Regions from separate parts of the Microbacterium sp. ARD31 genome, predicted to be linked through region 1. Evidence: riboswitches for the same ligand, from Rfam matches in the RefSeq annotation. Region 1 holds a riboswitch; each other region holds the start of a gene.

Region 1 (8,558 bases):
CCCGACGTCGCCGACAAGATCCGTGACGGCAAGGTCGCCGCGGCCGGCGCCCTCATCGGCGCGGTGATGAAGGAGATGCGCGGCCAGGCCGACGCCGGGCGGGTTCGCGAGCTGATCCTGGAGAAGCTCGCCTGACCCCTCCCAGCCGTCCCCCAGGGGTGGAGCGACCGAGAAATTCGCCGGTCTAGACAACTTGTTATGGTCGAGGCGAATCACATTGGTCACATCACCAACCAACGCTCGCACCACACGGGGGAACGGACGGCGGCTGCCGTCCGTGGGGCCCTCGGCGAGCGGGAAGGAAGTCATGCACCATCGCATTCGACCCATCCGATCGGCCGCGGTCGCCCTGTCGACCGTGGCGCTGGGAGCCGGCGTGCTCGCCGCGCCCCCGGCGTCCGCGGAGCCGACGCCTGCCCTCCGCGCCGCCAAGGCCGCGGCCGCCACCGACAGCACGCCCTCGACGATCGCGGCACAGTGGCTCGCGGGCGAGCTCAGCAACGGCCTGATGATGGGCACCTCCGGGCCGGACTTCGGCCTCACGATCGACACGGGCATCGCGCTCTCCACCGTCGCCGACCAGGGCGGGATGGTCACCGCGATCAACAACTCCCTCGAGCCGCGCATCGCGGAGTACGTCGGGGATGGGACCAAGGAGAGCTACGCCGGTCCGCTCGCCAAGGCGGCGGCGTTCGCCCGCGTCGCCCAGAAGGCGCCGACCAGCTACGGCGGGATCAACCTGATCGCACGCCTCGAGGAGCGCACCGCCGACGTGCCGGCCGACCCGGTGGCGAAGCCGCAGGAGGCCGCGATCGCCGGTCGCGTGTTCGACAAGTCGGAGTTCGGCAACCACGCCAACGTCATCGGCCAGTCCTACGCCGTGCGCGCGCTGGCGCAGGCGGGCTCCACCGAGGCGGGCGCGGCGCGCGACTTCCTGCTCAAGCAGCAGTGCGCCTCGGGCTACTTCCGCGGCAGCTTCGACAAGGCGGACCAGCCCAACCAGGCGTGCGCCGAGGGTGCCGCCGGAAGCCAGGCCGACCCCGACGCCACCGCGATGGCGGTGATCAACCTGATCGAGTCGGGCGACAAGAGCGCGGCCGTCACCGGCGCGCTGGCCAAGGCGGGCACCTGGCTGGCCGACCGTCAGCGTGGCAGCGGTGCGATCCGCGCCGCGGCGCCGGTCAGCAAGATCAACACCAACTCCACCGCGATCGGTGGCTACGCCCTCGGCTTGCTGCAGAACCGCGACGCGTCCCGCAAGGCAGCGCTGTGGGTGCGCAAGAACCAGCCCGTCGACAAGTACAAGTGCCGTACGGCGCTGACCAAGGACACCGGTGCCGTCGCCTACCGCAAGGACCGGGCGAAGGACGCCACCGTGACCGGCATCCCCGCCGACGCGCGTGACGAGTGGCGTCGGGCGACCTCGCAGGCGATCCTCGGCCTCCAGTTCGCCCCGGCGAGCAAGGACGAGCTGAAGATCGTGTCCGTGCGCAGGCAGGCCCGTGCCGGCGAGCGCGTGCAGTTCCGGGTCTTCGGCCTGGCGCCGAGCGAGAGCGCCTGCCTGCAGGTCAAGGGTGACTTCGTGCGCGTCAAGGGCAAGAAGTCGGGCGAGAAGATCGTGCGCAAGCTGCAGCTGCCCGCGGGCAACCAGCGTCGCGTCGCCCTGGTGAAGACCTCCGACGACGAGGCCCGCACCTCGCTCCGGGTCCGCAACTGACCCATCGGCACCACCCGCACAGCACCACGCTCCGGCCCGGCGTCCCGCGACGCCGGGCCGAAGTGCGTCCGGCGCCGGGCCGGGGTTACGCTTCGCAGGCCGCACCCGCCCGGGTCGGCACCACACACGCCCGAGCTGGGGAAAGCCGGTCCGAAACCGGCGCTGACCCGCAACCGTGGGCACGGGAGCGATCCCGTGCGAGCCGGAACACCCGCCTCGACGCGTCTTGATCACCATCGCTGTCGAGGAATGCAGCGGGTCGACGGTCCCACCGGCGCCCTCTGTCGCGGCGAGGGAAGGGACCATGAAGCTCCTCTCCGGACTGGCCGCCGTCGCGCTGGCCGCCACCACGCTCACCCTGCCGTCGTCGGCCTCGGCCGCCACCACGGACCCGACCCAGCGCGCGGACGACTGGATCGCCGCTGAGCTGACGGACGGCCTGGCCGTCGGCCAGTACGGCGCCGACGTCGGGCTCTCGGTCGATGCCGGCCTCGCCCTCGACGCCACCGGCCGCGCCGACACGGCGGCCGCGATCGGCGACGCCATCGGCTCCAGGCTCGTCACCTCGGACGACGTCCCCTACGGCTACGTCTCGTCCGACGAGGGCGGGCAGGTCGGCCACTACGCCAACGCGACGGCCAAGGCCGCGGCGTTCACCCAGCGCATCGGGCGCGACGCGGCGACGGCGTACCCCGCGGTCGACCTGGTCGACCAGCTCGAGACCCTCACCGACGACGCCACCGGCGTGATCGCCGACGACAGCTCGTTCGGGAACTACGCGAACACCATCGGCCAGGCCTTCGCCGCCGAGGCCCTCACCGTCGCCGGCTCCGCCGAGGCCGGTGCAGCCACCGCGGCGCTGCTGGACCAGCAGTGCCCTGCGGGCTACTTCCGCTTCGACCTCGCCGCCACGGCGTGCGACGCCGACGAGGCCGCGCCGAGCCCCGACACGACCAGCCTGGCGGTGCTGTCCCTGGTCGAGTCCGGCGACACCAGCGCAGCGGTCACGACCGCGATCGCGGACGCGACCGCCTGGCTCGAGTCGGTCCAGCGACCCGACGGCTCCCTCGAGGGCGACGCGTCGGCGCCGGGCAGCAACGCCAACAGCACCGGGCTCGCCGCCTGGGCGCTCGGCAGCACCGGCCACGACGCCGCGGCCACCAAGGCCGCCGCCTGGGTCCGCAGCCTCCAGGTGGCCGACGCCGGCGCGTGCGCCAGCCAGGCGCCCACGGGTGCGATCGCCTACAACCCGGCCGACCTGACCGAGGCACGCTCCGCCGGCATCGCCGCCAACCCCACCGTCCGGGACAAGTGGCGCCGTAGCTCCTTCCAGGCCGCTCCGGCCCTGCTGTGGACGCCGGCCGCCGCGACGACCCTCGCGATCTCCACCCCCGCGACCGCCGTCGAGAAGACCAGCGTCACCGCCACGGTCCGCGGCCTCGCTGCCGGCGAGCAGGCCTGCGTGAGCCTCGGTACGGACGTTCGCCGGGTCGTGGGGACCGGGTCCGACCTCACGGTCACCTTCACGCTCCCCGCCGGCGCCGCCGCCCGCACCTTCACCGTGGCCACGCTCGACGGCACGGCCACCTCGACCACCAGCGCCACGGCAGTCCCGCCGGTCGTCACCCCGCCCGCTCCCGCGCCGAGCGTCGGCGAGCTGTCGGCCGCCAAGGTGGTCAAGGTGCGCAAGAACCGGTTCAAGGTGACCGTCGCCTGTGACGCGACCGTCGCCTGTGCGGGCACCCTCACCGTCCGCACCGCCGGCAAGGTGAAGGTCCCCGGGATGGTGCGCAAGAAGCTCGTCACGGTCTCCGAGCGCACCTACACCGTCGCCCCCGGCGGCGAGAAGCGCCTGGTCCTCAAGCTGACGAAGACCGCGCGGGTGCTCGTGGCCGACGGTCCGCTGAAGGTCCGCGCGGTGCAGAAGGCCAAGGGCGCGCAGCGCTCGGTCACGACGTTCCGGCTCAAGGCCGCCAAGGGCTGATCGGTCGATGAGCTCCTCCTGGACGCGCTCCCTCGCCCGCGCCGCGGCAATCGCCGTGGTGGGCGGGGGACCGGTCCTGCTCGCCCCGACGGCGTACGTCGCTGCGGCCGGGGCGGCCACGTGCACCTCGGCCGGGGGAGTGAGCGTCGTCGTCGACTACCGCGAGCTCGGGGGGAGCACCGTCACCGCGTGCGCTCCCGACGGCGGGGGGAAGAGCGCCGCGGCGATCTTCGCCTCGGTCGGGGTCTCGATCACCTACGCCCAGCGCTCGCCCGGCTTCGTGTGCCGGGTCAACGGCGTACCCACCACCGACCCGTGCGTGAACACGTCCCCCGCCGACGCCTACTGGGGGCTGTGGTGGTCCGACGGCACGACCGGCTCGTGGACCTTCGCGTCGACCGGCGTGGGCGGCCAGACCGTGCCGGCCGGCGGCAGCGTGGGCTGGTCGTGGCAGCAGGACCGCGCGAGCGGCTCGACCGTTCCGCCGTCCGTCTCCCCGCCCGTGGCACCGCCCAGCCCGACGCAGACGCCGACGACCTCGTCGCCGACCCCGTCTCCGACGGCCACCCCGACCCAAGGCTCGGGTGGCTCAGGTGGCTCGGGTGGCTCGGGTGGGTCCGGCGGCAAGGGAGGCAAGGGCGGCAAGGGAGGCGGCAGCTCGCCGTCGGCCACGCCGAGCCCGACCACCTCGGGCACGCCCTCGGCCTCCCCGTCCGGGACGCCGAGCACCCCCTCAGAGGCGCCCCTGGACCCTGAGTCTCCCAGCGACTCACCATCGAGCAAGCCGTCCGGGAAGCCGACCGCGGACACTGAGTCTCCCAGCGACTCACCGTCGAGCGAGCCGTCCGAGGACCCCACCGTTGGAGCTGAGTCTCCCAGCGACTCAGCGTCCAGCGCGGCGCCCGAGGCGGGGGAGCCGTCCCCCGACGAGCCGGCCCGGATCCCGGCCGCCGTGACCTGGGGCGTCGTCGGCGCGCTGGCCGTGGCCATCGCCGCGAGCGCGCTGGTCGCCCGCCGGCGACGGGGGTCCGGCACGCCGTGACCGGACCGGCGCCGTCCCTGTGGGGACTGCCGCGTGACCTGCACCCGATCGCCTGGTGGACCTGGGCGGTCGGGCTGGCCACGGCAGCCTCGCTGACCACCAACCCGCTGCTGCTGCTCATCGTGATGGGCTCGGCCACGGTCGTGGTGATGGCACGGCGCTCGGGGCACCCGTTCGGGCGGTCGTTCCGGCTCTACGCGCTGCTCGCCGCCGTGACGGTCGTCGCGCGCGTCGTCTTCCGCATCCTTTTCGGCGGGCAGGAGGTCGGGAACGTCCTGCTCGACCTGCCCGAGGTGCCCCTCCCGGACTGGGCTGCCGGGATCCGGCTGCTCGGCCCCGTCACGAGCGAGGCGCTCCTCGCCGGGTTGTACGACGGTCTCCGGCTCGCGGCGATCATCCTGTGCGTCGGCGCCGCGAACTCCCTCGCCAACCCCAAGCGGCTGCTGGCCTCCGTGCCGCCGGCGCTCTACGAGATCGGCACGGCGCTGGTCGTCGCGGTCACGATCTTCCCGCAGCTCGCCGACAGCGCCCGGCGGGTCAGGTCGGCCCAGGCCCTGCGCGGCGGCACCACCACGGGTGTCGGCCGGCTCCGCCGCTTCCTCGTCCCGGTCCTCGAGGACGCGCTGGAGCGCTCCCTCGCGCTGGCAGCGGGCATGGACACCCGTGGCTACGGCCGGTCGGGCGGCGCCACCCGGCGCGAGCGCCGGGTCACCGGCGGGCTGCTCCTCCTGGCGCTCACGGGCATCTGCGTCGGCACCTACGCATGGCTGGACCCCACGGCACCACGGGTCCTGGCCCTGCCGATGCTGGCCGCGGGCGTCGTCGTCGCGGTCCTCGGGCTGGCGAGCGCGGGCCGCCGCGTCCAGCGCACCCGCTACCGGCCCGACCCGTGGCGCTCGCCCGAGCTGCTCACCGTGGCGACAGGAGTCGCGGTCGCGGTCCTCGGCTGGTGGCTCTCCCACAGCCAGGTGCCGGTGGCCTACCCCGGCGTCGACGTGACGCCGTACCTCTCCCCGCTCGCGCTCCTCGTGGGCCTCGTGGGCCTCGTCCCGGCGGTCGCCACGCCGCTGCCGTCGACCGCGCTCGCGCTCGAGGTGGCGGCATGATCGAGCTGCGCGGCATCGGCTTCCGCTACGACGAGCACGACGTGCTCCGCGACGTGGACCTCACCCTCGAGGAGGGCGAGCTGGTCCTGGTGTCCGGTCGCACCGGCGCCGGGAAGTCGACGCTGCTGGGCGTGGTCACCGGGCTGGTGCCGCGCTTCACCGGCGGCGTCCTGACCGGCGACGTCCTGCTCGACGGCGTGAGCATCGTCGAGCAGCCGCCGCGCGAGCGTGCCCACCTCGTGGGGTACGTCGGCCAGGACCCGCTGGCCGGCTTCGTGGCCGACACGGTGGAGGAGGAGCTCGCCTACGGCATGGAGCAGCTCGGGATCGCGCCCGGGACGATGCGCCGCCGGGTGGAGGAGACCCTCGACCTGCTCGGCATCGCGGACCTCCGCGCGCGCGACCTGCGCACCCTGTCCGGGGGCCAGCAGCAGCGCGTCGCGATCGGCGCGGTCCTCACCACGCACCCCCGGGTCCTCGTCCTCGACGAGCCGACGTCGGCGCTCGACCCCACGGCGGCCGAGGACGTGCTCGCCACGATCACCCGGCTCGTCCACGACCTCGGCCTCACGGTGCTGCTCGCCGAGCACCGGCTCGAGCGCGTCGTCCCGTTCGCGGACCGGATCTGCCTCGTCACCGGAGACGGCGGGATCCGGGTCGACCGCCCCGAGGTCGTGCTGGCCGACTCGCCGGTCGCGCCGCCGCTGGTCGAGCTCGGCCGGCTGGCCGGCTGGCAGCCGCTGCCGCTGACCGTGCGTGACGCCCGCCGCCACGTCCGCTCGCTCCCGGAGCTGGCCGTCCCGCGACCGGCGCCCGACGGCGAGCACCCGGACGTCCTCACCGGGCGGGGGATCACCGTGGTCCACGGCTCGACCGTCGCCGTCCGGGAGGTCGACCTGGCCCTCGGGGCCGGCCGCGTCACCGTGCTCATGGGTCGCAACGGCTCGGGCAAGTCGAGCCTGATCTGGGCGCTCCAGGGCTCGGGTCGACGCCGCGGCGGCACGATCGACGTCGCCGGCGGCGACCCCGCCGCGCTGTCGCCGGCGCAGCGGCGTACGCACGTCGGGCTGGTGCCGCAGACCGCGGCCGACCTGCTCTACCTCGAGACCGTCGCCGAGGAGTGTGCGGCGGCGGACGCCGGGGCCGACACCGAGCCGGGCACGTGCCGCGGCCTGCTGGACCGCCTCGCGCCGGGCATCGAGGACACCCGGCACCCGCGCGACCTGTCCGAGGGCCAGCGGCTGGCGCTGGCGCTGGCCATCGTCCTCACCGCCCGCCCGTCGGTCGTCCTGCTCGACGAACCCACCAGGGGGCTCGACTACGCCGGCAAGGCCGAGCTGGCCCGCATCGTCGGCGACCTCGCCGCAGACGGGCGCGCGGTCCTGCTGGCCACCCACGACGTCGAGTTCGCCGCCCACGTGGCCGACGAGGTCGTGGTGATGGCCGAGGGCGAGGTCGTCTCCAGCGGGCCGCCGCGGCGCGTGCTCGCGGAGTCGCCGTCGTTCGCCCCGCAGGTCACCAAGGTCCTCGGACCGCCGTGGCTCGTCGTCGAGGAAGTCGCCGCGGCGCTCGGCGAGGACGCCCGATGAGCGGACCGGTGGCGCTGCCGATCGGCCGCCGCACGGCCCTCGTGCTCGCGCTCGCGTCGCTCGCCGGACTGATGATGCTGTGCTGGCCGCTGCTGCTCGACGCGCAGCCGGGCCAGCGCGTGGAGCCCCCGTTCGTGTTCCTCGCGCTGCTCCCGCTCGTCATGGTCGTCGTGCTCGCCGAGATGGGTGAGGGCGGCATGGACTCCCGGGTGCTCGCCGTCCTCGGCGTGCTGTCGGCGATCAACGCGGTCCTGCGGGGGCTGGGCGCCGGCACGGCCGGCATCGAGCTGGTGTTCTTCCTGCTCGTCCTCGGCGGTCGGGTGTTCGGCGCCGGGTTCGGCTTCGCCCTCGGGTGCACGTCGCTGTTCGCCTCCGCGCTCCTGACGGCCGGGGTCGGGCCGTGGCTGCCCTTCCAGATGATCTGCTCGGCCTGGGTCGGGATGGGCGCCGGTCTGCTGCCGCGTGGCATCGGCGGGCGCGCCGAGATCGCGATGCTGGCCGGCTACGCGGTGGTGGCGTCGTACCTCTACGGCCTGCTGATGAACCTCAGCTCGTGGCCGTTCACCCTCGGCATCGTGGTGCCCGGGCGCGAGGGCTCGCTGGCGTACGTCGCCGGGGCACCGGTGCTGGAGAACGCGCACCGCTTCCTGGTCTACTCGCTGCTCACCTCGACCGGCGGCTGGGACACCGGCCGTGCGATCACCACGGCCGTCGCCGTCGTCGTGCTCGGGCCGGCGATCCTCACCACGCTGCGCCGCGCCGCCCGCCGCGCCGTCGTACAGCCCGGGACGGTCGCGGCCGAGCGGTGAGCGGCCTCAGGGCCGGACGACGAGGATCCGGTCGTCCGCGGGCGTCGGCTCACCACGGCCGTCGCGGTTCGACGTGGTCACCCACACCGTCCCGTCGGGCGCGGCGGCCACGCTCCGCAGCCGCCCGTGCTCCTCGGTGAAGAAGGCCTTCGGGTCGCGGGCGGTGCCGTCGGGCGAGACGTCGATGCGCCACAGGCGCTGCCCGCGCAGGCCGGCCATCCAGAGGTGGCCGTCTGCCCACGCGAGACCGCTCGGCGAGGCCTGCTCGACCGGCCACACCAGCTGGGGGTCGACGAAGTCGGCGCCGCCGC
Region 2 (5,741 bases), on a different contig from region 1:
GGAGGCCCATCTCGCCCCGGCGGACTTCGACGCCGTGGTCTCGGCGACGGCGATGCACTGGGTCGACCTGGCCGTCGGGCTGCCGAAGCTGCACCGCACGCTGCGGCCGGGTGGGCAGCTCGCCGTCTGGCGGACGGTCTTCGGCGACGACACCGTCCGGACCGACTTCCGTGATCGCGTGGCGGCGATCGTCGCGGAGCGGGGTCAGGCCGACGACGACGGTCCCCGCGAGGCGCGGCCGACCGTGGCCGAGCTGACGGCTGGCGGGTGGTTCGAGCACCTGCGCAGCGAGCACTGGGGGTGGTCCATCGACCTGGACGCCGACGCGGTCGGGCGGCTGTTCCGGACCTTCAGCGACTGGACGGCCTCGGAGGTCGCGCAGGCCGAGCGCGCGGCACTCGACCTCGGTGGGCGAGTCACCGAGCACTACCAGACCGTGCTCCACCTGCTGCGGCGCGTCGACCGCTGAGCGCCGACGGGTGACCGCAGGTTTCGAGGCTCGCTTCGCTCGCACCTCAACCACCGAGGTCGGGCTCTTGTTGTGCCGGGGGGTGGCGGCAGATCGCGCGTGGGCTGGCCTTGAAGGTGCGATGTGCCGCCACCCTGGGCGGCGGTCTGGCGGTGAAGTGCGTCGTCCTCGGTTCGGCCCGCGACGACCGCTCAGCCGCGCTATCTTCTGGCCGCGACCTGAGGGGGACGGATGGACGATCGGCTGAAGCGGACGGTGGCGTTGCTGCTCACGGGCGGCGCGGTGCTCGTCGTCATCGGGTTGGGGATCGTGTTCCGGGACGATCCGGAGCCGATCGGCTACCGCGTCGACGGGTTGAACAACGGGCTGCCGCTGCCGGAGATGGATCCTCCGAAGGAGGGTCTGCCGCTCGACCTGATCGCCGGCAGTGTGGTGGCGCTGGGTGGCGTGATGCTGGCGTTGACCGGTGCTGTCGCGACGGGTGTGTGGCTCGGAAGCGGGCGCCGGGACGACCACCCGGGCTGAGAGGTTGGCGGGGGCGGGCCGGATCGGTGCACCAGCGCGGGCAGTTCGCCGGTGTGTCGCGGCCGCCGAGCGTGGGCGACGCGGATCCTTCCGCGAACTGCCTGCGTGGTGTCGCCGTCAGTGGGTGATGAGCGACTTCCACGGCGTGACGACCAGCTGCTCCGGCAGGCCGTCGATGGCCGCGCGATCGAGCACGCCGCCGGGGATCTGGACGTGGGCGATGCCCTCCGCCACCTCGCCGTACGGCGGGGGCTCGCTCGCCGCAGACAGGCGCGGGTCGGCAGGCTGGGAGGCGGGTGGGACCGGAAGCTCGTCGACGTGCCAAGCGGCGTCGCGGACCTGCTGGAACGCGCGGGCGAGGCCGGTGAGGCGGGCCGCCGCCTCGGAGATCGGGACGACCGGGCCCCAGTGGGTCGAGCCGATGCGGAGCTGCACCTCGTCGGGTGACAGCGCGACCAGCCCGAGGTCGCAGGAGCGGTCGACGAGGTCGCCCCGGCCGTCGTCGAGGACGAGGAGGAATCGGCCGGGGAGCTTCGCGAGGGACGGCGTCGCGCAGACGCGCTCGTCGAGTTCGGCGGCCACCCCGCGGAGGTCGGCGCGGCCACCGTGCAGGCCGGTGAGGGGCGAGACGAGGACGTTGCGGACCAGCTCGTGGTCGGGGTGGGGGAGCAAGCCGGTCGCGCGGATCGCCTCGACCACCTCGGGCGGTACGGCGCCGTCGACCAGCGGCAGGGCGCGCAGCTGGAGGTTGGCCCGCTTGGTGAGGTGGACCTCGCCGTCTCCGTAGGCCTCGGCGACGTCGAGGAGCGCGGCGAGCGTCGTACGGCTCACGTGGCCGCCGGGGATGCGCAGGCGGACCAGCGCGCCGTCATCGGCGGGCCATGGGCGGAAGACGCCTGGGCACAAGTCGCCTCGGGTGCGGGTCACGGGGTGAGTGTGGCACTGGCCGAAGATCGTGGAAGGTTCGAGTCATCTGGTGGCTCGGATGTTCCACGATGTCGGAGGTTTCGAGGCTCGCTGCGCTCGCACCTCAACCACCGATGGAGGGGCGCTAGGCTCGCGGCACCACTCCGCGTGGAACCCAGGAACCCGGTGCGAGTCCGGGGCGGTTCCGCCACTGTGAGGGCCCAGCAATGGGCCTGAGCCAGACACTGGACCACGCGGGATCCGACAAACGAGGGGCGAGAACCCCCGGGAGGAAACCGTGCGCATCGCACTGCTGTCCACATCCGACACCGACCTGCTGAGCGCGCGGGCGTCCGGCGCCGACTACGTCCTCGCCAACCCGGCGCGTCCCGGCCACCAGCCGATGGCCGAGGTCATCGAGGGGTGCGACCTGGTGGTCGGGCGGCTGCTCGGCTCGCCGCAGGACCTCTGCTCCGGCTTCACTCGCGTTGCCGCGACGGGCATGCCCGTCGTCGTGCTGGGCGGGGAGCAGTCGCCGAGCGCCGAGCTGATGGAGCTGTCGTCGGTCCCGATCGGCGTCGCCGCCGAGGCACACCGCTACCTCGCCGAGGGTGGCCCGGAGAACCTCCGCCAGCTGCACGCCTTCCTCTCCGACACCGTGCTGCTCACCGGCGAGGGGTTCGAGCCGCCGGCGGTGCTGCCGCAGTGGGGGTTCGCCGAGCGACCGGAGGTTTCGAGGCTCGTCGCTGGCGCTCCTCGCGCCTCAACCACCGGGGGGTCGGGCGCTCCTCGCACCTCAACCGCCGGGGGGTCGGGCGCTCCTCGCACCTCAACCACCGAGAAGAGCAGGATCGGGGTGCTGTACTACCGCGCCCACGAGGCGAGCGGGAACACCGCCTTCGCCCACGCCCTCGCCGACGCGATCGACGCGACGGGGGAGGCGGTCGGCGTACCGGTCTTCGCCGGCTCCCTGCGCGCCGCTCCCGACGAGCTGTACGACGCGCTCGGCACGCTCGACGCGCTCGTCGTGACGGTCCTCGCGGCGGGCGGCAGCGTGCCGGCGGGCGCGAGCGCCGGCGGGGACGACGAGTCGTGGGACGTCGCGCGGATGTCGGCGCTCGACATCCCGATCATCCAGGGCCTCTGCCTGACGAGCAGCCGGGCCGAGTGGGAGGCGTCCGACGACGGCGTGAGCCCGATGGACTCCGCCACGCAGATCGCGATCCCCGAGTTCGACGGGCGGATCATCACTGCGCCGTTCTCCTTCAAGGAGGTCGACGCCGACGGGCTCCCGCACTACGTCGCCGACCCCGAGCGGTGCGCGCGGGTCGCGGGCATCGCGGTCCGCCACGCGCGCCTGCGCCGGATCCCGAACGCCGAGAAGCGGCTGGCCCTCGTGCTGTCGGCGTACCCCACCAAGCACGCGCGCATCGGCAACGCCGTGGGGCTCGACACCCCCGTCTCCGCGATCCGGCTGCTGCAGCGGCTGCGGGCGGAGGGGTACGACCTGGGTGCGGGCGAGGTCGTCGAGATCCTCGACCGCGACGCGACCGACACCGAGAAGGGCGACGCGCTGATCCACGCCCTGATCGCGGCCGGCGGGCAGGACGAGGAGTGGCTGACCCAGGCGCAGCTGACCGACGCGCACGTGCGGATCACGCCGGAGCAGTACGCCGAGTGGACCCGCGACCTGCCCGACGACCTGCGGGCCGAGATGGTCGAGGCGTGGGGCGCGGCGCCGGGCTCGCTGTTCGTCAACGACGCCGGCGAGCTCGTGCTGGCGACCGTGCGCGCGGGCAACGTCGTACTCCTCATCCAGCCGCCGCGGGGCTTCGGGGAGAACCCCATCGCGATCTACCACGACCCCGACCTCGCGCCGACCCACCACTACCTGGGCGCCTACCGGTGGCTCGAGCACGGGTTCAAGGCCGATGCGGTCGTCCACCTCGGCAAGCACGGCTCGCTGGAGTGGCTGCCCGGCAAGAACGCCGCGCTGTCGGCGAGCTGCGGCACCGATGCCGCGCTCGGCAACCTGCCGATGGTCTACCCGTTCCTCGTCAACGACCCGGGCGAGGGCGCGCAGGCCAAGCGGCGCGCGCACGCGACGATCGTCGACCACCTGGTGCCGCCGATGGCCCGCGCGGAGTCGTACGGCGACATCGCCCGCCTAGAGCAGCTCCTCGACGAGCACGCCAACATCGCCGCGATGGACCCGGCCAAGCTGCCGGCGATCCGCGGCGAGATCTGGCAGCTGATGCACGCTGCCGAGATGCACCGCGACCTCGGGCTCGACGAGCAGCCGGACGCGGAGGACTTCGACGACTTCATCATGCACGTCGACGGCTGGCTCTGCGAGATCAAGGACGCGCAGATCCGCGACGGGCTGCACGTCCTCGGCGAGGCGCCGTCGGGTGAGGCCCGGGTCAACCTCGTGCTCGCGATCCTCCGCGCCGCGCAGGTCTTCGGCGGGCAGGCGCAGGCGGTGCCGGGGCTGCGGACGGCGCTCGGCCTGGGTCTCGATACGACCCCTCGTCCCTCGGGGTCTACTCGACCACCTGAGGTGGAGACCACCGTCGAGGTCGACCGGATCGAGGGGATCGCTCGGGACCTCGTCGAGCAGATGGACAAGGCCGACTGGGACGTCGCGCGCGCCGAGGAGCTGCACGACGACCCGGAGGTGCAGCGGGTGCTGGAGTTCGCGGCCACCCAGGTCGTGCCCCGGCTCGCCCGCACCACCGACGAGCTCGACGCCGTCGTCCACGCCCTCGACGGCGGCTTCATCGCCGCGGGTCCGTCGGGGTCGCCGCTGCGCGGACTGGTCAACGTGCTGCCCACCGGCCGCAACTTCTACACCGTCGACCCCCGCGCGGTGCCCTCCCGCCTCGCGTGGCAGACCGGTCAGGCGATGGCCGAGTCGCTCGTCGCGAAGTACCTCGACGAGACCGGCTCGTGGCCGCAGTCGGTCGGGCTGTCGGTCTGGGGCACCAGCGCGATGCGCACGAGCGGCGACGACATCGCCGAGGTGCTGGCCCTGCTGGGCGTCCGGCCGGTGTGGGACGAGGGGTCGCGCCGGGTCAGCGACCTGCAGGTCGTCCCGCTCGACGAGCTCGGCCGGCCGCGCATCGACGTCACCGTGCGGATCTCCGGGTTCTTCCGCGACGCCTTCCCGCACGTGGTCGCCATGCTCGACGACGCCGTACGCCTGGTGGCCGGCCTCGACGAGCCGGACGAGCAGAACTTCGTCCGCGCCCACGCCCGCGCCGACCTCGCCGCGCACGGCGACGAGCGGCGCTCGACGACCCGGATCTTCGGCTCCAAGCCGGGGTCGTACGGCGCCGGGATCCTCCAGGTCGTCGAGTCGGGCAACTGGCGCAGCGACGACGACCTCGCCGAGGTCTACACGTCGTGGGGCGGCTTCGCCTACGGACGCGACCTCGACGGCGCGCCGGCCGCCGACGACATGCGCACGAACTACCGCCGGATCAAGGTCGCCGCGAAGAACGTCGACACCCGCGAGCACGACATCGCCGACAGCGACGACTACTTCCAGTACCACGGCGGCATGGTCGCCACCGTGCGCGCGCTGACCGGCAGCGACCCCAAGGCGTACGTCGGCGACTCGACCTCGCCGGACGCGGTGCGCACCCGGACGCTGCAGGAGGAGACGAACCGCGTCTTCCGCGCGCGCGTGGTCAACCCGCGGTGGATCGGTGCGATGCAGCGCCACGGCTACAAGGGCGCCTTCGAGCTCGCCGCCACCGTGGACTACCTCTTCGGCTTCGACGCGACGGCGGGCGTCGTGCACGACTGGATGTACGAGTCGCTGGCGAAGGAGTACGTC
Region 3 (8,558 bases), on a different contig from region 1:
AGCGCGGTGCTGGCAGCCGGTCGGAGCCCGCCGAGACGGCCGAGGCCGAGGGCGGCGAGCAGTCCGGTGAAGCCGCCGAGCACGACGCCGAGGGCGAGCGTGCCGGTGGCCAGGCCGAGGGTGGACTGGGTGGTGCGGGAGACGACGGCTTCGTCGCCGTGGGAGTGGCCGGCCTCGTCCTCCGCGTGGGAGTGCGAGTCGGCGTGCGTGTGGTCGTGCCCGTCGGAGGCCGGGGCGCCGGCAGCCTCCTCGAGAGCGATGGCCCTGTCGATCTGCGGCTCGCCGACGGTGTACGCCACGACGAACGCAGCGATGCCGGCGAGCAGACCGGCGAGGAGGCCGTGGACCAGGAAGGTCCGCGCGCCCATCAGTGGCAGGGGAAGCCGAGCAGGTGCCGGCCGTCGTGGACCCACTCGTGGATCGCGGTGCCCTCGGGGATGGTGATCGCGCCCTGGACCGAGCTGATCAGCACCAGCACGGTCATGGCGAACAGCGCGCCTAGGACGAGCCAGGGAGCGAGCTCCCGGACGGGGATGACGAGGTCGGGCTGGGCGGCGACAGGGGTCGCAACGGCGTGAGCCATGATTTCTCCTTCGGGATGAAAGCGTCCCGGGTTGATGGGGAGTGACTTCCAGTCCGTCGGGTCTGACTTCACCGCTCTCTGGTGCTCAGAGCGGTGTCACAGTAGCGCCACTGTGCCGGATTCCCACCGGCTTCCTCAGGACTGGGTGGAGCGAGCGTAGCGCACCCAGGAGGTCGTCGGTGACCGACTTTCGTCGGGCGCTGATCCGGACCCACTCGTCCGTCAGCCCGGGGAACGTGTCGGCCCTCCGGACGGCGAAACCCAAGCCCTGCAAGGCTTCCCGCGTCCCTGTGCCCGTCCTGGCGAGGACGTACGGCGCGGTGCTGGGGACGGTCTCGATGCCGATCTCGCGGAGGCCGTCCTCGAGGTGGCGTCGTCTTTGCTCCAGCTCGTCGGCGCGTCGCCGGGCCTCGTCGCGCGCTCGCTCCGTGCTCGTGGCGACGAGCGCGGCGATGGCGGGGGCGGAGACGGACCAGGGCGTCTGGTGCTCCCGCAGCTGCGCCACGGTGTCGGGATCGCCGAGCAGGTAGCCGGCCCGGATCCCGGGGATTGACCAGATCTTGGTGAGGCTGCGCAGCACGACGATCCCGGGGTGCCTCTGGTCCGCCAGAGTCTCGACGTCGTCGTCCAGGAAGGCCTCGTCGACGACGACCAGCCGGTCGCTCCTCGCCAGGCTCCGGATCGTGTCGGCCGGGTGGCGTACGCCGGTCGGGTTGGTCGGGTTGCCGATGACCACCAGGTCGGCGTCGTCGGGGACGTCCTCGGGCCTCAGCCGGAAGCCGTCGTCATGCGTCAGGACCACCTGGCCGGGGGTGTGGCCGGCGGCGCGGAGGGCCACCTCGGGCTCGGTGAACTGGGGATGTACGACGACCGGGTGCCGCCACTCCCGCAGCCTCGCGATCAGGGTGAAGGCCTCCGCGGCACCGGCGGTGGCGAGGACGTCGTCGGCGTCCCGGCCGTGCTTCTCTGCGACTGCTCGCTCGGCCTCGCTCACGTCGGGATAGGCGTCCGCCGCCTCGATCGACTCACGCAGTGCTCGGTCGAGCCAGGTCGGGCGCGGGCCGTCGAAGACGTTGACGGCGAGGTCGACGAGACCTGCGGTCGCCTCCTTGTCACCGTGGTGCCGCAGGTCGGGGCCTCGGTGCTTGCTTGCCGCCGCCACGAACCTCGCGGCGAGCTGCGGGTGCCCGGCCCAGTGGGTGTGGAGGTAGGACGCGTGCAGGCTCGCGGTGGCGATCCCCTCGGCGTGGGGGAGGTGCCAGGCCGCTGCTCCGGTGTGCGCTCGCGTCAGGTGGGTGCGGTGGAACTCGTGCCCGGTGATCTCCTCGCCCTCGCGGGTCAGCAGGTTGTCGGTCGCTGCTGTCGCGGTGCGGTAGGCCAGAGTCAACCGGGGCGCCATCTCGGCGACGGCATCGACCGCGCCGACCATCGGGACCGCCGGCCCGTCTGGTCCGCGCACGGACTCGCAGAGGTAGAGCAGACCGGCGCACTCGGCCACGGTCGGCAGCCCTCTCTGGATGGCGGTGCGGATGTCGCGGCGGAGCCGCTCGTTGGCCCCCAGCTCGGCCGCGTGCATCTCGGGGAACCCGCCCCCGAGGTAGAGCCCGGTCGTGCCCTCGGGCAGCCGGGTGTCGGTCAGCGGGTCGAAGTCGACCACTTCGGCCCCCGCCGCCCGCAACAGCTCGACGGTCTCGGCGTACCGGAACGTGAACGCCCGCCCGCCCGCCACCGCGATGACCGCTCTGCTCTTGGTGGTTGAGGTGCGAGCGCCCGACTCGGTGGTTGAGGTGCGAGCGAAGCGAGCCTCGAAACCACGACGCTCCTCGGAGGTTTCGAGGCTCGTCGCTGGCGCTCCTCGCACCTCAACCACCAACGCCCCACTGTTGGTTGAGGTGCGAGCGGAGCGAGCCTCGAAACCAAGAGCCTCCGCCGGATCCCAGGCCCGCACGTGCAGGTCCGGCGCAGCGGACGCCAGCCGTACGACGCGCTCGAGGTCCACCTTCTCGGCGATCTGCGCCGCCAGCCGATCAAGGGCCGCAGCGGCATCCCCGCGCTCGGCAGCGGGCACCAGCCCGAGGTGCCGAGACGGCGCCTCGATCCCGTCGTCGCGCTCGAGGATCCCGAGCACCGGCAGCCGGTCGCCGATGGACCTCACCACCTCTTCCGCATGCCGCGGAGACCCGGCCTTGTTGAGGATCACCCCGACCACGTCGACCGGCGGCTGCGACCAGGTGCAGAGGCCGTGGATGGTCGCGGCGATGGTCCGCGAGGCGGACGAGATGTCGACGACCAGGACGACGGGGGTGCGCGTCACGGCGGCCACGTGGGCCGTCGATGCGAAACCGTCGCCGCCGATCTGGCCGTCGTACAACCCCATCACGCCCTCGATGACGGCAAGATCAGCGCCACGAGCGCCGTGCAGCAGCAGCGGCACCAGCCGCTCCTCGCCGACGAGGTGCGGGTCGAGGTTGCGGCCGGGGCGGCCGGTGGCGAGGGCGTGGTAGCCGGGGTCGATGTAGTCGGGGCCGACCTTGTGGCCGCTGACGGCGTGGCCGGCGCGGGCGAGGGCGGCCATCAGGCCGGTGGCGACGGTCGTCTTGCCGTGCCCGGAGGCGGCCGCGGCGACCATGAGGCGGGGGAGGGCTACCACTCGATGCCCCGCTGGCCCTTCTGCCCGACGTCCATCGGGTGCTTGACCTTGGTCATCTCGGTGACGAGGTCGGCAGCCTCGACGAGTCGCGGGTCGGCGTACCTCCCGGTGATGACGACGTGCTGCCGGCCGGTCCGCGCCGTGAGCGTGGCGACGACGTCGTCGACGTCGACCCAACCCCACTTCATCGGGTAGGTGAACTCGTCGAGGACGTAGAGGTCGTGGCGCTCCTCGGCGAGCGCGCGCTTGATCTCGGCCCAGCCCTCGGCGGCGTCGGCGGCGTGGTCCTCCTCGGTGCCGCCCTTGCGTGACCACGACCAGCCCGAGCCCATCTTGTGCCAGGTGACCGGGCCGCCCTCGCCGGTCTCGGCGTGCAGCGCGCCGAGCCGCTCGAGCACGGTCTGCTCGCCGATGCGCCACTTGGCGGACTTCACGAACTGGAAGACCCCGATGTCGAAGCCCTGGTTCCAGCCGCGCAGCGCGAGGCCGAAGGCGGCGGTCGACTTGCCCTTGCCGTCGCCGGTGTGGACGGCGAGCAGCGGCCGGTTGCGGCGCTGCCGCGTGGTCAGGCCGTCGTCGGGGACGGTGGTCGGCACTCCCTGCGGCATCTCAGCCCCTCCAGCCCTCGAGGTGGATGGCCTCGTCGAGCGTGCGGCCCTTGCGCCAGCCGTGGCGGACCAGGTCGGGCACCGCCTGCAGGTGCCGCACCGGCCCGAGGCAGAGCCACGCGACGGGGCGTACGCCGTCGGGCAGGCCGACGAGGTCGGCGAGGAACTCCTCGCGGTAGAACGACACCCACCCCACGCCGAGACCCTCGGCGGTGGCGGCGAGCCAGAGGTTCTGGATGGCCAGGCAGGTGGAGTAGAGGCCGGTGTCGGAGATGGCGTGGCGGCCGAGCACGTGCTGCCCGCCTCTTTCCGGGCTGTACGTCACGACGACGCCGAGGCCGGACTCGCGGATGCCCTCGACCTTGATCCTCTCGAACGTCTTCCGTCTGTCCGGGGGCAGCTCGCGCGCGAATGTCTCCCGCTCGGTCTCGACGTGGTCGGCGAACGTCGCGCGAGTGTCCTCGTCGAAGACCAGCACGAAGTCCCACGGCTGGCTGTGCCCGACGCTCGGCGCCTCGTGCGCCGCCTGCAGCACGCGCCGCAGCTGTCCGAGGTCGACGGGCTCGCCACTGAACTCGGCCCGTACGTCCCGCCGGCGGGCGATGACGTCGTAGAGGTCGGTGCTCATGCGACCCTCGCCACGTTGGTCAGGACCTGGGCGCTGACCTCGGAAAGCGGGAGGTGGGTCGCCTGCATGGCCACGGCGAGCTGCCCGGCGAGGCCCATCCGCATCGGGCCCTGCTCGCAGTCGACGACGATCGCGGTGGTCTGCTGCTCGGCGATCCAGTGTGCTGCCTGTCGGCTGCGTCGTACGGCGTCGGCACCGTGGGTGGCGCGGCCGTCGGTGATGACGATGAGCAGCGGCCGTCGACCCGAGTCGCGGACCTTCTCGACCCGCAGCACCTCTGCCGCTTGAAGAAGGCCCTCGGCAAGGGGGGTACGCCCTCCTGCCGGCAGGTCGGCGAGCCGCTTCGCCGCGATGTCGACCGAGTGGGTCGGCGGCAGCGCGACCTCGGCGCCGTCGGCGCGGAACGTGACCAGCCCGACCTTGTCGCGCCGCTGGTAGGCGTCGAGCAGCAGGCTGAGGATCGCGGTCTTCACCTGCGCCATCCGCTTGCGGGCGGCCATCGAACCGCTCGCGTCGACGCAGAAGAGGACGAGGTTGGCCTCCCGCCCCTCGCGGCGTGCGGTCCTCAGGTCGGTGTCCTCGAACCTGATCCTCCCGGTGCTCCGGCCGCGGGCCCGCTGGTGCGGCGCAGCCGCCCGGATCGTCTCGACCAGGTGCAACCCACCGCTGCCGGTCGGGTCCACGCCTGCACGCCGCCCGTTGGACGTCAGGGCGCGGCTGCGCTTCCCCGACTCCCCGGCCCCCGTGCCGGTGACCTCGAACCGCTTGACCCTGTATGGATCCGCTGGGGTCGCGACCATCGCCTGATCCGTCGGTTGAGGAGGGCCCCCCGGGCCCGTCTCGAAACCAGGATCCTCGGCCGCCGGGCCGTCGGACGTGTTGCGATCCGGCTGTTCCGGCGACCGATCCGTCTCACGTCCGTCGCTGTGATCCGTCGGTTGAGGAGGGCCCCCCGGGCCCGTCTCGAAACCAGGATCATCCTGATTGTTAGGCCCACCACCCGGCGGCTCAGGCTCCGGCTCCCCATCCCCAAGGACCTGGTCGAGCAGCTCCTCATCGAGCCCCGGCGCATCGAACGGATTCCTGCGCCGCCGGTGCGGCAGGGCGAGCAGCGCAGCCTGGCGGATGTCGGCCCGCGTGACCGAGGTCCGGCCGTGCCAGGCGGCGTGCGCGATCGCCGTACGCGTGGTGACGATGTCGGCGCGCATCCCGTCGACCTCGAAGGCGGCGCACACCTCGGCGACCTTGGTGAGCACCGCGTCGGTGAGCTCGACCTCGGGCAGCAGCTTGCGGGCGGCGGCGATGCGGTCGGTCAGCGCGCGCTCGGCGTCGGCGTACGACTGCACGAACGTGTGCGGGTCGGCGTCGAAGGCGAGGCGACGGCGGACGACCTCCGCGCGCAGCCGCGGGTCGCGCGGCGCGGCGATCTCGACGGTGAGGCCGAAGCGGTCGAGGAGCTGGGGGCGGAGCTCGCCCTCCTCGGGATTCATGGTGCCGACGAGCACGAAGCGGGCGGCGTGGGCGACCGAGACGCCGTCGCGCTCGACGGTGGAGCGACCCATCGCGGCGGCGTCGAGCAGCAGGTCGACGAGGTGGTCGTGGAGCAGGTTGACCTCGTCGACGTAGAGGATGCCGCGGTGCGCGCGGGCGAGGAGACCTGGCTCGTACTCGGCGACGCCGTCGGCCAGCACCTTGGAGAGGTGCAGCGATCCGAGCACGCGGTCCTCGGTGGCGCCGACGGGCAGCTCGACGAGGCGTACGGGCCGGGTCTCGGTCTCCGCGTCCAACGGCCAGGTGCCGTCCGGCGATGTGTCACCTGGCGCGCTGGAGAACCGGTCGCCCGCGACCACCTCGATCGGCGGCAGTACGGAGGCAAGGGCGCGCACGGTCGTGGACTTCGCCGTGCCCTTCTCGCCGCGGACCAGCACGCCGCCGACCTCGGGGGAGATGGTGGTGAGGATCAGGGCCAGCGTCATGTCGTCTGATCCGACGACAGCGCACAGGGGGTACTGCAGTGGCATGGGGGCTCCCGCTCTCGTTGCCATCTTCATGGGCGGCGGGAGGCCGGTCTTCGGACTTCTCGGATCGCCATGTTCGACGTCTCGAGTCACCGCAGCGGGCCCTGTGTCGGAATCTCACCGACTTCCCAGATTCTCCCCAGACTTCGGGGCACCTCTCGCCAAGTTCGGGTCACGATAGCGTCTGCGGCCATGTCGTCCACTGGTGTGCCCACGGAGATCGTGGTCGTCGGGATCGGGGCGGACGGCTTCGACGGTCTGGCGCCCGCCTCGCGCTCGCTCGTGCTGGAGGCGTCCGTGCTGTGGGGCGGGTCGCGTCATCTCTCACTCGTCCCTGACGTGCCCGGTCAGTCGCGCGTGCCGTGGCCGTCGCCCCTCGCCGCCGGCCTCCCCGGTCTCCTTGCTGAGTACGCCGGTCGCCCGGTCGTCGCCCTGGCGTCCGGCGACCCGCTGGTCTCCGGGATCGCGACGACGCTGCTGGAGTACGGCGCTCCGGTGCGGGTGGTGCCGGCTGTCTCGTCAGTCGCTCTTGCCCGGGCCAGGATGGGGTGGTCAGCCGAGTCCTGCGCCGTGGTGACGGTCGTCGGGCGGTCGGTGTCGCGGGTGCTGCGCGAGTGTGCTCCGGGGCGGCGGGTCCTCGTGCTGTCGTCGGACGCGTCGACGCCAGCGTCGGTCGCTGCGCTGCTGACGTCCTCGGGCTGGGGCGCGTCGACAATGACCGTCCTGGGCGACCTCGGTTCGTCGTCGGAGTCCTCGGCCTCCGGTGTCGCCTCGTCGTGGTCCGAGTCATCGCCGGCGTTGAACGTCATTGCCGTCGAGGTTTCTGGAAACGGGCTGGCGTCGTGGGCGCCGGGCCTCCCGGACGACGCCTACGAGCACGACGGACAGCTCACCAAGCGCGACCTCCGCGCCTCTGCGCTCGCCCGCCTGATGCCCGCCCCCGACCAGCTCCTCTGGGACGTCGGCGCTGGCGCCGGCTCAGTCGGCATCGAGTGGATGCGCGCCCACCCCACCTGCCGCACCATCGCCATCGAATCCGATCCCGAACGAGCCGCCCGAATCGCTCGCAACGCTCACGCCCTGGGCGTCCCAGACCTTCAGGTCGTCGAAGGCCGCGCACCGTCAGCGCTGACCGGTCTTGAACCCCCGGACGCGATCTTCATCGGCGGCGGCGTCACCCGCGACGGCGTCCTCGACACTTGCTTGAGCTCAATCAAGCCCGGTGGCCGCCTCGTCGTCCACGGCGTCACCCTTGAGACCGAGACGTTGCTCGCCAAGGCGTACGCCGACCACGGTGGCGAGCTCACTCGCATCAGCGTCGAGACCGCTGAACCAATCGGGACCTTTACCGGCTGGGCTCCCGCTCGCGCAGTAACTCAATGGGTGCTCACGAGGTCCGCGCGGTAGGTCTTTACCTAGGGCACCCCGCCCACTATGACGCACGTGAGCACCCAAGGGCGTACCGCTTCGGACGACATCCCGAGCGGTCTGGCTGCGCGCCTCAGGTTTACCGCCACGCCTGCGGCTCTACCGCGGACCCTCTCCCCTCGCAGCCGAGGTGGAGATATGTGCGGACATCCACTCCCGTCGCTGCTGAAGCGACCATACGGGTAGTGGCGAGTCGTCATCGGTGCCGACGTACTCTGCCACCTGCTCTAGGTACTCGCCAGTGACCTGCTGCAGTGAGCCATTCCCTAAGACGTACTGTTCGCGCGAGGAGTCGAGCACGACGCAGCGTGATGCGACGGTCGCCAAGTCGAGGATGCCCGAGTCGATGCGGTTCCTGACCTCTTCAGAGAACGAATCGGCTGCTGCGGAATCAAGGATCACCGAAATCAGCATCTGCGTCGGCACGTCCCGATCAGCCGTGTCCCCAGCAGCTAGATGTTCCAGCATCATGGTCGCCGCTCTTTCGCCCTCGGCGTCGAACAGCTTGTCGCGGATGGACGCCGCCGCCTCAGACAACTTCCCGGCATTCTTCAGCTTCCAAAGCACTTCGATACGTCTCGCGTAGCTTGTGCACGAATCCAAGGCGCTTTGAACTTCTTCGTACGAGGAGACATCCGCTTGT

Evidence for each region. A riboswitch is a leader RNA that binds a small molecule or an ion and turns the genes downstream of it on or off. The one in region 1 is predicted to bind cobalamin.
Region 2: it holds a riboswitch for cobalamin, as region 1 does, so the genes downstream of both, cobN (cobaltochelatase subunit CobN) here and Q9S36_RS38850 (hypothetical protein) in region 1, are expected to answer to the same signal.
Region 3: it holds a riboswitch for cobalamin, as region 1 does, so the genes downstream of both, Q9S36_RS48555 (VWA domain-containing protein) here and Q9S36_RS38850 (hypothetical protein) in region 1, are expected to answer to the same signal.

The regions. Positions count from the first base shown of each region.
Region 1 covers NZ_JAUZVE010000035.1:23,597-32,154, forward strand. The annotation lists gene gatB (Asp-tRNA(Asn)/Glu-tRNA(Gln) amidotransferase subunit GatB) at 1-135, shown strand, start outside; gene Q9S36_RS38845 (prenyltransferase/squalene oxidase repeat-containing protein) at 308-1,717, shown strand; cobalamin riboswitch at 1,812-1,951, shown strand; gene Q9S36_RS38850 (hypothetical protein) at 2,022-3,701, shown strand; gene Q9S36_RS38855 (hypothetical protein) at 3,709-4,743, shown strand; gene Q9S36_RS38860 (energy-coupling factor transporter transmembrane component T) at 4,740-5,849, shown strand; gene Q9S36_RS38865 (ATP-binding cassette domain-containing protein) at 5,846-7,438, shown strand; gene Q9S36_RS38870 (ECF transporter S component) at 7,435-8,247, shown strand; gene Q9S36_RS38875 (PQQ-dependent sugar dehydrogenase) at 8,254-8,558, opposite strand, start outside.
Region 2 covers NZ_JAUZVE010000089.1:12,276-18,016, forward strand. The annotation lists gene Q9S36_RS49835 (class I SAM-dependent methyltransferase) at 1-469, shown strand, start outside; gene Q9S36_RS49840 (hypothetical protein) at 701-994, shown strand; gene Q9S36_RS49845 (hypothetical protein) at 1,112-1,921, opposite strand; cobalamin riboswitch at 2,038-2,170, shown strand; gene cobN (cobaltochelatase subunit CobN) at 2,199-5,741, shown strand, end outside.
Region 3 covers NZ_JAUZVE010000078.1:4,570-13,127, reverse strand. The annotation lists gene Q9S36_RS48580 (CbtA family protein) at 1-368, opposite strand, end outside; gene Q9S36_RS48575 (CbtB-domain containing protein) at 368-583, opposite strand; gene Q9S36_RS48570 (cobyrinate a,c-diamide synthase) at 669-3,233, opposite strand; gene cobO (cob(I)yrinic acid a,c-diamide adenosyltransferase) at 3,227-3,841, opposite strand; gene bluB (5,6-dimethylbenzimidazole synthase) at 3,843-4,469, opposite strand; gene Q9S36_RS48555 (VWA domain-containing protein) at 4,466-6,445, opposite strand; cobalamin riboswitch at 6,514-6,661, opposite strand; gene cbiE (precorrin-6y C5,15-methyltransferase (decarboxylating) subunit CbiE) at 6,680-7,894, shown strand; gene Q9S36_RS48545 (KAP family NTPase) at 8,015-8,558, opposite strand, start outside.